DNA from 3 places in the Pseudomonas sp. NPDC088444 genome. Region 2 is predicted to be linked to each of the others. Evidence: predicted binding sites of a transcription regulator. Region 2 holds the regulator's gene; each other region holds the start of a gene.
What was found. The regulator FliA, encoded in region 2, starts transcription of late flagellar genes. The targets are predictions, from matches to a motif close to CTAAAGTTTNNNNNNNNNNNGCCGNTAA.

Region 1 (3,275 bases), on a different contig from region 2:
CAGGTTTGGGGTCGAACACAATGCCCACGTTCGACGCGAGTTTTTGTGGGAGCCGGCTTGCTGGCGAATGCGGTTTGTCAGTGACCTCAATGTGGCGGGCAGATCGCTTTTGTCCGCCAACGCCCCAAGCCAGAAGGATGCGCAGAAGCAGTGGTTAAACTCTGAACTTACCCACCAGCCCCTGCAAATGCGTACCCAACCGCGCCAGCTCAACGCTGGATGCCGCCGTCTCCTCGCTGGCCGCCGACGTCTGTTCTGAAACATCTCGGACGTTGAGCACGCTGCGGTTGATCTCCTCGGCGGTCGCACTCTGTTGTTCTGCGGCAGCGGCAATCTGTTGGTTCATGGCCTGAATCGCTGACACGGTCTGGGTAATATTTTCCAGCGCGCCGCCCGCCCGTCGGGTGAGTTCGACGCTGCTGCTGGTCAATTCTCGGCTGTTGTCCATGATCGCTGCGACCTGCTGCGTACCATTTTGCAGACCGGCAATCAGCTCTTCGATTTCCTCCGTGGACTTCTGCGTACGCTGCGCCAGACTGCGTACCTCGTCGGCCACCACCGCAAAGCCACGTCCGGCTTCCCCAGCCCGCGCCGCTTCGATGGCGGCGTTAAGGGCCAGCAGATTGGTCTGCTGGGCGACGGACTTGATCACGTCCAGCACGCTACCGATCTTGTCGCTCTCGCGTTTGAGTTCACCCATCGCCTCAGTGGAATGTCCTACCTCGGTGGCCAGGCGTTCGATCTGGGCAATCGCCTCGCTCACCACCTTGTCACCCTCGCGGGCCTGCTGATCGGCTGCTACAGCGGCTTCTGAGGCCTCCTCGGCGTTACGCGCGACTTCCTGAACGGTGGCGGTCATTTGGTGCATGGCCGTGGCGACCTGATCGGTCTCGACCTTCTGGCTGTTGACCCCGGCGCTGGTCTGTTCGGTCACGGCGGACAGCTCTTCGGCGGCGCTGGCGATTTGCGTCACGCTGTCGCTGATGCCACCGATCAGGCTCCGCAGGCTGACGGTCATGCGTTGAATGCCACTTTGCAGTTGGCCCAGTTCGTCGCGACGGCCCAATGTCAGGTCATGGGTCAAGTCGCCGGAGGCCACACGATCCACCGCCAGGAGGGTATGTTTGAGCGGCAACGTGATCTGGCGAGTGATAGCCCAGGCGGCAAGCACACCAAGAAACAGCGCCACGATGGTCGCCAGGCCCAGCATCGACTGCGCCTGTTGACTGTCAGCATCGCGTTTGGCGTTCTGCGAAGTGGTCAGTTTGTCGCTGAGATCGAGCAACTGCTGGCCTAGCGCAGCCATTTTGTCCAACGCCTGACGGCTGGTCTGTTGCGCATCGCGGTATTGCCCGACCGCCACGCCGTAGCCTTTCAGCGCCAGATTGGCTTTTTGCAATTGAGGAATGTATTGCGACGAGACATCACCGGCCAGTGTGTTCACGCCGATGATGGCTTCGTCGATGGCGGCGGTGGCGTTTTTCTCGAAATCCGGGTTGCCGCTGAAGGTATAGCCACGCACTTGAAAGCGGGCTTGCTGGATCAACTTGCTCACACCCACTGCGCTGTTGAATTGCAGGATGTTGTCATGCTGGATCAGCGCTTCTTCGATCTTGTTGACCTCATTGACCGCCGCATCAGCGGTGTTGCCCAGATTGGCCCGAGCGGCTTCGCGGACCTGGATGGCTTTGGTCATGTCATCGAAGGTACGTCGGTAGTCCGTGGCGGCCTGGGTCTGGGCGTCCAGCAGTTTGAGGTCGTCGGCCCCGGAAATTCGGGCATGAGCGGTCTTGAGGTCGCCATCGAGTTTGTCCAGCGCGGTCATGACCGCCCTCGCGGTGTCGGCGTTGGACTGACTCTCATACGCCATGCGCGCAGCGCGCAACTCCATGGTCTGTTCGCTGATCTGCGAAATGTTCGCCAGCTTGTCACCCCGCTCGATCAGCGACGAAACGCTCGACCAGCCGGTGGCCATAATGATCAGCGTGAGCAACAGCACCAGGCCGAACCCGATGGTGAGTTTGCGGCTGACACTGATGTTTCCGAGGTATTGGGCAGCCCAGCGGTACATGATGATTCCTTGCGCATTATTTTTATGGACGCAAGGTTATCGGCGCGGATGCACCGTTCTGAAGCGCCCTGCGCAGGGCATATCGGCCAAGTTGGGAACGCAATCCGCATCTGACCGAAGGCCGTAGAAGCGTGGCTAGCTGGCGAAGGTGTCAGGTCAAACACATTGATGGTGGCTGACACGTCACTTTCGCCACCAGGGCGGCTCCCACAGGGTTGACGTGAGGCTGCTATTGAAAGAAATCAGAACAACCGGGCGAGGAGGGCGGTGACGGCGGTTTCCACGCGCAGGATGCGTTCGCCAAGCTGCACCGGGTTTAGGCCCGAAGCACGCAGCAGGTCGATTTCGTAGGGGATCCAGCCGCCTTCGGGGCCGATGGCCAAGGTCACTGGTTCAGTGACCGCACGCGGACAGGCGGGAAAGTCACCGGGATGGCCGACCAACCCCAACGTCCCGTCAACGATCGCAGGTAAGCGGTCTTCAACGAACGGCTTGAAGCGCTTTTCGATGATGATCTCCGGCAGCACACTGTCTCGCGCCTGTTCAAGCCCGAGAATCAGATGCTCGCGGATCGACGCAGGCGTTAGAAAAGGGGTCTGCCAGAAGCTTTTCTCGACGCGGTAGCTATTGACCAAAATGACCTTGGGCACGCCCATGGTGGCGACGGTCTGAAACACTCGGCGCAGCATCTTCGGGCGGGGCAGGGCGAGGACCAGCGTCAGCGGCAGCTTGGCCGGAGGCTTGCGGTCGAAGCTGACCGACAGCTCCGCTTCGCGCGTTTCCAGCCTCAGCAGTTCAGCGCTGCCCAGCAACCCGTTCACACGCCCCACGCGAAGGCTGTCGCCAACTTCCGAGCGATGCACCTCTTGCATGTGCTTGAGGCGGCGGTCGCGCAGAATCACGCGATCCGCCGAGATGAAATCAGCGTCTTCGAGCAGCAGCAGGTTCACGGTTGGGTCGCTGGTGGCTGGTCTTGCTTGTCGGTCTGCTCGTCGTCTTCATGGTCACCGCGTTTGGTCACCATCGAGCTGCACAAGACGCCGATCTCGAACAGCAGCCACATCGGCACCGCCAGCAGTGTCTGCGAGAAGATGTCCGGTGGGGTCAGGATCATGCCGACCACAAAACAGCCGATGATTACGTAAGGGCGGATTTTTTTCAGGTACTTCACGTCGACGATGCCGATCCACACGAGCAGCACGAC
Region 2 (3,275 bases):
TTCTCAATGTGCCGGTGACCCACGTCGACCCGGGCCAGTCTCTGGCGCAGGCGCTGGAGCCTCTGTTGCGCAAGCGCGTGGTGCTGATCGACACCGCTGGCCTGCAAGCCAGCGACCCGGCATTGCGCCTGCAACTGGAGAGCCTGGCCGGTCGCGGCATCAAGGCGCGCAACTACCTGGTACTGGCCACCACCAGCCAGAAGCAAGTGCTGACCGCGGCCTATCACAGTTACAAGCGTTGCGGTCTGGCCGGGTGCATCCTGACCAAACTCGACGAAACCGCAAGCCTTGGCGAAGTGCTGAGCCTGGCGGTGACACACGAATTGCCCGTGGCCTATCTGACCGATGGCCCACGGATACCGGATGATCTGCATCTGCCCCGTCGGCACCAGTTGGTAAGCCGTGCCGTCAGTGTGCAGATGCAGGAGGAGCCGAGCGAGGAAGCAATGGCGGATATGTTTGCGGATCTTTATCACAGCACCGGCAAGCGCGCGGGCTAGGTAAGGAAAATGACAATGGAAAATACCTGCATCGTTGGTCTGCCAGGCATTGTTCACTCAGTGAACGTGCAGCCCGAAATGTGGCTTGGGTCTAAGCAAGACAAGGTAAAGAATTAACTATGGGCAGCATGCATCCCGTTCAGGTTATCGCGGTGACCGGTGGCAAAGGTGGCGTAGGCAAGACCAATGTGTCAGTGAACCTCTCGCTGGCTCTGGCCGAGCTGGGGCGCCGCGTTATGTTGCTGGACGCCGATCTGGGTCTGGCCAACGTCGACGTCTTGTTGGGGCTGACCCCCAAACGCACCCTGGCTGACGTTATTGAAGGCCGTTGCGAGCTGCGCGATGTCCTGTTGCAAGGCCCGGGCGGTGTGCGCATCGTACCGGCGGCCTCCGGCACCCAGACCATGGTTCAACTGAGCCCGGCACAACACGCCGGTCTGATTCAGGCCTTCAGCGAAATCGGCGACAACCTGGACGTGCTGGTGATCGACACCGCTGCCGGGATTGGTGAGTCGGTGGTGAGTTTCGTGCGCGCGGCACAGGAAGTGCTGCTGGTGGTGTGCGATGAACCGACCTCGATCACTGACGCCTACGCGCTGATCAAACTGCTCAACCGCGATTACGGCATGAACCGCTTCCGTGTGCTGGCCAACATGGCCCAAAGCCCGCAGGAAGGGCGCAACCTGTTCGCCAAACTGACCAAGGTCACCGACCGTTTCCTCGACGTGGCCCTGCAATACGTGGGTGCTGTGCCGTACGACGAGTGCGTGCGCAAGGCCGTGCAGAAGCAGCGTGCGGTCTACGAAGCGTTTCCACGTTCCAAATGTGCGCTGGCGTTCAAGGCCATCGCGCAAAAGGTCGACACCTGGCCACTGCCGGCGAACCCGCGTGGCCACCTTGAATTTTTCGTTGAGCGCCTGGTTCATCAGACCAGTGCAGGGCCTGTGTCATGACTGCAAGTGGCTATCGCATGTACAGCAAATCATCCAAGGATTCCCAGTACGAGCTGATTGAGCGTTATGCCCCGCTGGTCAAACGCATCGCCTACCATCTGCTGGCGCGTCTGCCGGCCAGTGTTCAGGTCGAGGACTTGATTCAGGCGGGCATGATTGGGTTGCTCGAAGTGTCGACCAAGTACGACTCCACCAAGGGTGCGAGTTTCGAGACCTACGCGGGTATTCGTATCCGTGGCGCGATGCTCGATGAAGTGCGCAAGGGGGACTGGGCGCCACGTTCGGTTCACCGCAACACGCGCATGGTCAGCGACGCCATTCGTGCGATTGAAGCAAAAACCGGCCGCGACGCTAAAGATCACGAGGTTGCTGCCGAACTTCAATTGAGTCTCGATGATTATTACGGGATTTTGAACGATACCTTGGGCAGCCGCCTGTTCAGTTTCGACGACCTCTTGCAGGACGGCGAGCATGAAGGGTTGCACGAGGATGGCGCGAGCCAGTCGCTGGAACCGTCGCGGGACCTGGAAGACGAGCGCTTCCAGAGCGCACTGGCCGATGCCATTGCCAACCTGCCCGAGCGTGAACGCCTGGTGCTGGCGCTGTACTACGACGAAGAGCTGAACCTCAAGGAAATCGGTGAGGTCCTGGGGGTCAGCGAATCCCGTGTCAGCCAGTTGCACAGCCAGTGCGCCGCGCGTCTGCGTGGACGGCTGGGAGAATGGCGCGCGCGCTGATAGATTGCGCAGCCTCGTGATAGAGGCTGCGGGTTGCTTGTAAGACCGGCTGTGCAAGATGTGATGTGGGAAGCAAAAGAGACAAGGCAGGAGCCGGTCGGATCAGGTCTTCAGGACGCTTTTCCGCTGCGCTCGTACCTTTCGATTCCAAAGCCCTCTCGTTTTCGTGTCACCGGTCAAGTTGCTGCACCGGTATTGATTGAACGCGCGTCCGGGAGCTGGGCGCGTTAAAGACTGCTTGGAGGTCGAATTGGACAAGAACATGAAAATCCTCATCGTTGATGACTTCTCAACGATGCGGCGGATCATAAAAAACCTGTTGCGTGACCTTGGGTTCACCAACACGGCCGAAGCAGATGACGGCACTACCGCGTTGCCAATGTTGCAGAGCGGTGCTTTCGATTTCCTGGTGACCGACTGGAACATGCCTGGCATGTCCGGCATCGACCTGCTGCGTCAGGTGCGAGCCGACGAGCGCCTGCGTCACCTTCCAGTGTTGATGGTCACGGCAGAAGCCAAGCGCGAGCAGATCATCGAGGCCGCACAGGCCGGTGTGAATGGCTATGTCGTGAAGCCGTTCACCGCTCAGGTACTCAAAGAAAAGATCGAGAAGATATTCGAGCGCGTCAATAGCTGATGTTCGCTGCGAGGGCGCTATGGATCCTAAAGATTCATCAATGGGTGACTTCGAGTCGACCCTGAAGAAACATGCACAGGAGCTGGTGACCAGCCTTGAAAAAGGCCAGTTCGGCGAAGCCGTGCAACTCATCCACGAGCTGAACCAGACCCGTGATCGCGGCTTGTATCAGGAAGTCGGCAAGCTGACGCGCGAGTTGCACAGTGCCATCGTCAATTTCCAGATTGACCCGCACATGCCGCAAGCCGAAGAGGTGTCCCAGATCACGGATGCCACCGAGCGCTTGTCGTATGTTGTCAGGCTCACGGAAGGTGCGGCCAACAAAACCATGGACCTGGTGGAACAGAGCACGCCCTTGATGAATGGCCTGAGCGCCGATGCCAAGGCCTTGAGCGCAGACTGGGGACGCTTCATGCGTCGCGAGATTGGCGCCGAAGAGTTTCGCGAT
Region 3 (3,275 bases), on a different contig from region 2:
AATGCGCGTCTGTTGGGCATTGCCCTGCGCCAAGCGTTCGGTATTGCCCATGTTGTCGGCGATGGTCAGCGCCGTGGCGCTGAATTCTTCGACGGCCCCGGCCATGCTGGTGATTTCGCCGGATTGCTGCTCCATGCCTTCATACGCGCCGCCGGACAAACCGGACAACGCCTGCGCCCGCCCGCTGACTTCCTGCGCCGCCGTACGAATGTGTGAAACCATGGTTTCCAGTGCTTGGCCCATCTTGTTGAAGCTACCGGCCAACTGGCCAATTTCGTCGTGACTGGCAATATTCAGACGCACGCTCAGGTCACCCGCACCCAGCGCCTCGGCCTGATTGACCAGATCGGACAATGGCTGCAATTTGCTGCGCAGCAGCCAGATGGCCGAACCCACAGCGATCAGCATCGCCAACAGGCTGCCGATCGCTAACTGAGTGCCAACGCTCCAGGTCACCGCACTGATCTCATCTTTTGGCATCACCGCCAGAATCGACCACGGGCCGCCGTTGAACGGCTCGGCCACGGTGTAGAAATCATTGCCGGCGTCTTGCCAGAAACGGCCCACGCCCGGGGTTTTGACGAAGTCAGCCAGTCCCTTTGCTGCCTGATCAAGATCCTTCACCCCGGCAGGCGGCACCAGCCATTTGTTCTGCTCGTCGAGCAAGGCCAGCGAGCCCGTCGAGCCGATACGGAAACTCTTGAGGTTATCGAACTGCGCCTTTTGCGCGTCGGTGTAATCGAAGCCCACGAACAATACGGCGATGACCTTGCCACTGCTGTCGCGCACTGGGGAGTACTGGGTCATGTACAGGCGATCGAACAGCAGCGCGCGGCCCACGTAGCCCTGCCCGGCCAGCAGCTTTTCGTAGGCCGGATGTTTGTGATCCAGCACCGTACCGATGGCGCGGGAGCCGTCTTGCTTGCTCAGCGAGGTGCTGATCCGGATGAAATCGTCACCACTTCGCACGAACACGGTCGCCACGCCTGCGGTCATTTTCTTGAAGTCGTCGACTTCGGCGAAATCGTTGTTCAGTGGGTTGCCATTGAGCAACAAAGCCGGGGTCTGTACGCCCGCGACAGCGATCTGTTGGTCGGCTTGAACCGTCAGGCCACTGAAGCGTTTTTCGAACAGGCCGCTCAAGCGTTGAGTGCTGTCACGCAGGGTGCTGTGGAAGGTATTCAACTGATCAGCCAGCAACCGCGCTTCGCTGCCCATGTGCTCTTCGCGGATAGCCAAGTTCGCCGAATCCAGCGAGCGCAGGGCAAACAGCGTGCTGCCGCTGATGACGACGGCCAGAATGACAGCCAGGGCAATGCCGAGCTGCGAGGCAATACGGGCACGGGGTTGAGGCATGGAGACTCCTTGCCGAACGACCGGATCGTCCTGATCTCAGGCAAACCATTCGGACTGTTTCTAATAGAGGGTATTGATGGGCCGATAGAGAAGGATCGGCTCTGCAATGAGGAATCGGCTGACAGCCTGAATACTTGAGTCCTACGCCGGGTTTTAGGACAGATGGCTTCTGGCCGAAGGCCGAAGGAGCGTGGCTTGCCCGCGATCTTCTGCGAAGCGGCAGTAAAAACTGCTACCTCGTCATTTCAGACATACCGCATTCAACTAGGTTGCCGCCGATTCGCGCCAGATCGCGAACAAGTTGCGCTCCTACGGCCTTCGGCCAGAATCAAGAGCACGTTTGCGCCTTATTCCAAAATGGTCACCTCAGGCAACTCCATCGCCTGCACTTCGCTCTGCAAAAAATCGCTCAATCGGCGCAGTCGCTCACCACCGGGCCGGGTCTTGGGCCAGACCAGATAGTAGTTCTCGCCACTGACCACCGCCGTTCGCCAAGGCAGGCTCAAGCGACCTTGCAGCACATCCTCAGCCACCATCAACAGGTCGCCCATGGACACGCCATACCCCCGCGCCGCCGCGATCATGCCCAGCTCCAGCGTGTCAAACACCTGGCCACCCTTTAGCGACACCTGATCCGACAAGCCCATGCGCTCCAACCAACTGCGCCAGTCACGACGATCGGGGGTGGGGTGCAGCAGTTCAGTACTCGCCAGCCGTTCGGCGTCCCAAGGCGCATCGTCGAGCAAGCTGGGTGAGCCGACCGGAATCAGCAGTTCGGGAAACAGGTAAGTCGCCTCCCAGTCCGGCGGAAAATGGCCACGACTGAGCAACACAGCACAATCGAACGGCTCCTGAGTGAAGTCCACATGGTCGACGTCCATCCACGCGCTGGTCAGTTGCACCTCGTTGCCGACTTGCAAATGGCGAAACCGGCTGAGTCGTGCCAACAGCCAGCGCATGGTCAGGGTCGACGGGGCTTTCATGCGCAGGATGCCCTCTTCGGCCATCAGTGCGCTGCACGCCCGCTCCAGCGCAGAGAACCCTTCGCGCACACCCGGCAACAGCTCTCGCGCCGCTTCGGTCAGTTGCAGGTTGCGACCATTGCGGCGAAACAGCCGACAGGCGAAGTGCTGCTCCAACGTGTGGATGTGCCGACTGACGGCACTTTGAGTGATCGACAGCTCTTCAGCCGCGCGGGTGAACGAGCTGTGTCGCGCAGCGGCTTCAAATGCACGCAGCGCATACAAGGGCGGAAGACTACGAGGCATCTGGCGCTTTCCTCTTTGCCTGATGGCGATGCAAAGCACTCTACTGCAAAACACTCAGGATGAGTTTTACTCATGCCACTGATCGTATTTATCCCTTTGTGCATCGCGGGGCGAATCACGACAATGGGCAGCTCACCAATGCCTCTCCCTCCCGAGCGTCCAACCATGCAACAGCACGCCTTCAAAGAACTGTGGATCATCCTGCGCCTGGCCGGGCCGCTGATCGCTTCCCAGATGGCGCATATGCTGATGGTCTTCACCGACACCGTGATGATGGGCAAGCTCGGCCCTGAATCCCTGGCGGGCGGTGGGTTGGGCGCGGCCAGCTACAACTTCGTGTCCTTCTTTTGCGTCGGCGTGATGGCTGCCGTCGGTACACTGGTGGCCATTCGCAAAGGCGCTAACGATGACGCGGGCGCCACCCGTCTGACTCAGGCAGGGCTGTGGCTGGCGTGGGGCATGGCGCTGATCGCCGCACTTATCCTCTGGAACCTCGCACCGATTCTGGCTCACTTCGGTCAGGACGAAGCCAACGTGCACATGGCCAGTCAGTTTCTAATCACCTTGCCGCTGGCGCTGCCGGGACTGCTGAGCTTTATGGCGCTGCGGGGCTTCACCAGTGCGCTGGGCCGGGCCACCCCTGTCATGGTC

Region 1: the regulator FliA is predicted to act here: its motif matches at 2,108-2,135, upstream of ACI2KB_RS16785 (methyl-accepting chemotaxis protein).
Region 3: the regulator FliA is predicted to act here: its motif matches at 1,468-1,495, upstream of ACI2KB_RS14110 (methyl-accepting chemotaxis protein).

Annotation. Positions count from the first base shown of each region.
Region 1 is NZ_JBJDNK010000008.1:58,596-61,870, forward strand. Features, by position in the region: gene ACI2KB_RS16785 (methyl-accepting chemotaxis protein) at 155-2,071, opposite strand; gene ACI2KB_RS16790 (16S rRNA (uracil(1498)-N(3))-methyltransferase) at 2,314-3,021, opposite strand; gene tatC (twin-arginine translocase subunit TatC) at 3,018-3,275, opposite strand, start outside.
Region 2 is NZ_JBJDNK010000003.1:89,518-92,792, forward strand. Features, by position in the region: gene flhF (flagellar biosynthesis protein FlhF) at 1-500, shown strand, start outside; gene fleN (flagellar synthesis regulator FleN) at 620-1,453, shown strand; gene fliA (RNA polymerase sigma factor FliA) at 1,450-2,190, shown strand; gene ACI2KB_RS07405 (chemotaxis response regulator CheY) at 2,453-2,827, shown strand; gene ACI2KB_RS07410 (protein phosphatase CheZ) at 2,847-3,275, shown strand, end outside.
Region 3 is NZ_JBJDNK010000006.1:244,399-247,673, forward strand. Features, by position in the region: gene ACI2KB_RS14110 (methyl-accepting chemotaxis protein) at 1-1,356, opposite strand, end outside; gene ACI2KB_RS14115 (LysR substrate-binding domain-containing protein) at 1,704-2,624, opposite strand; gene ACI2KB_RS14120 (NorM family multidrug efflux MATE transporter) at 2,790-3,275, shown strand, end outside.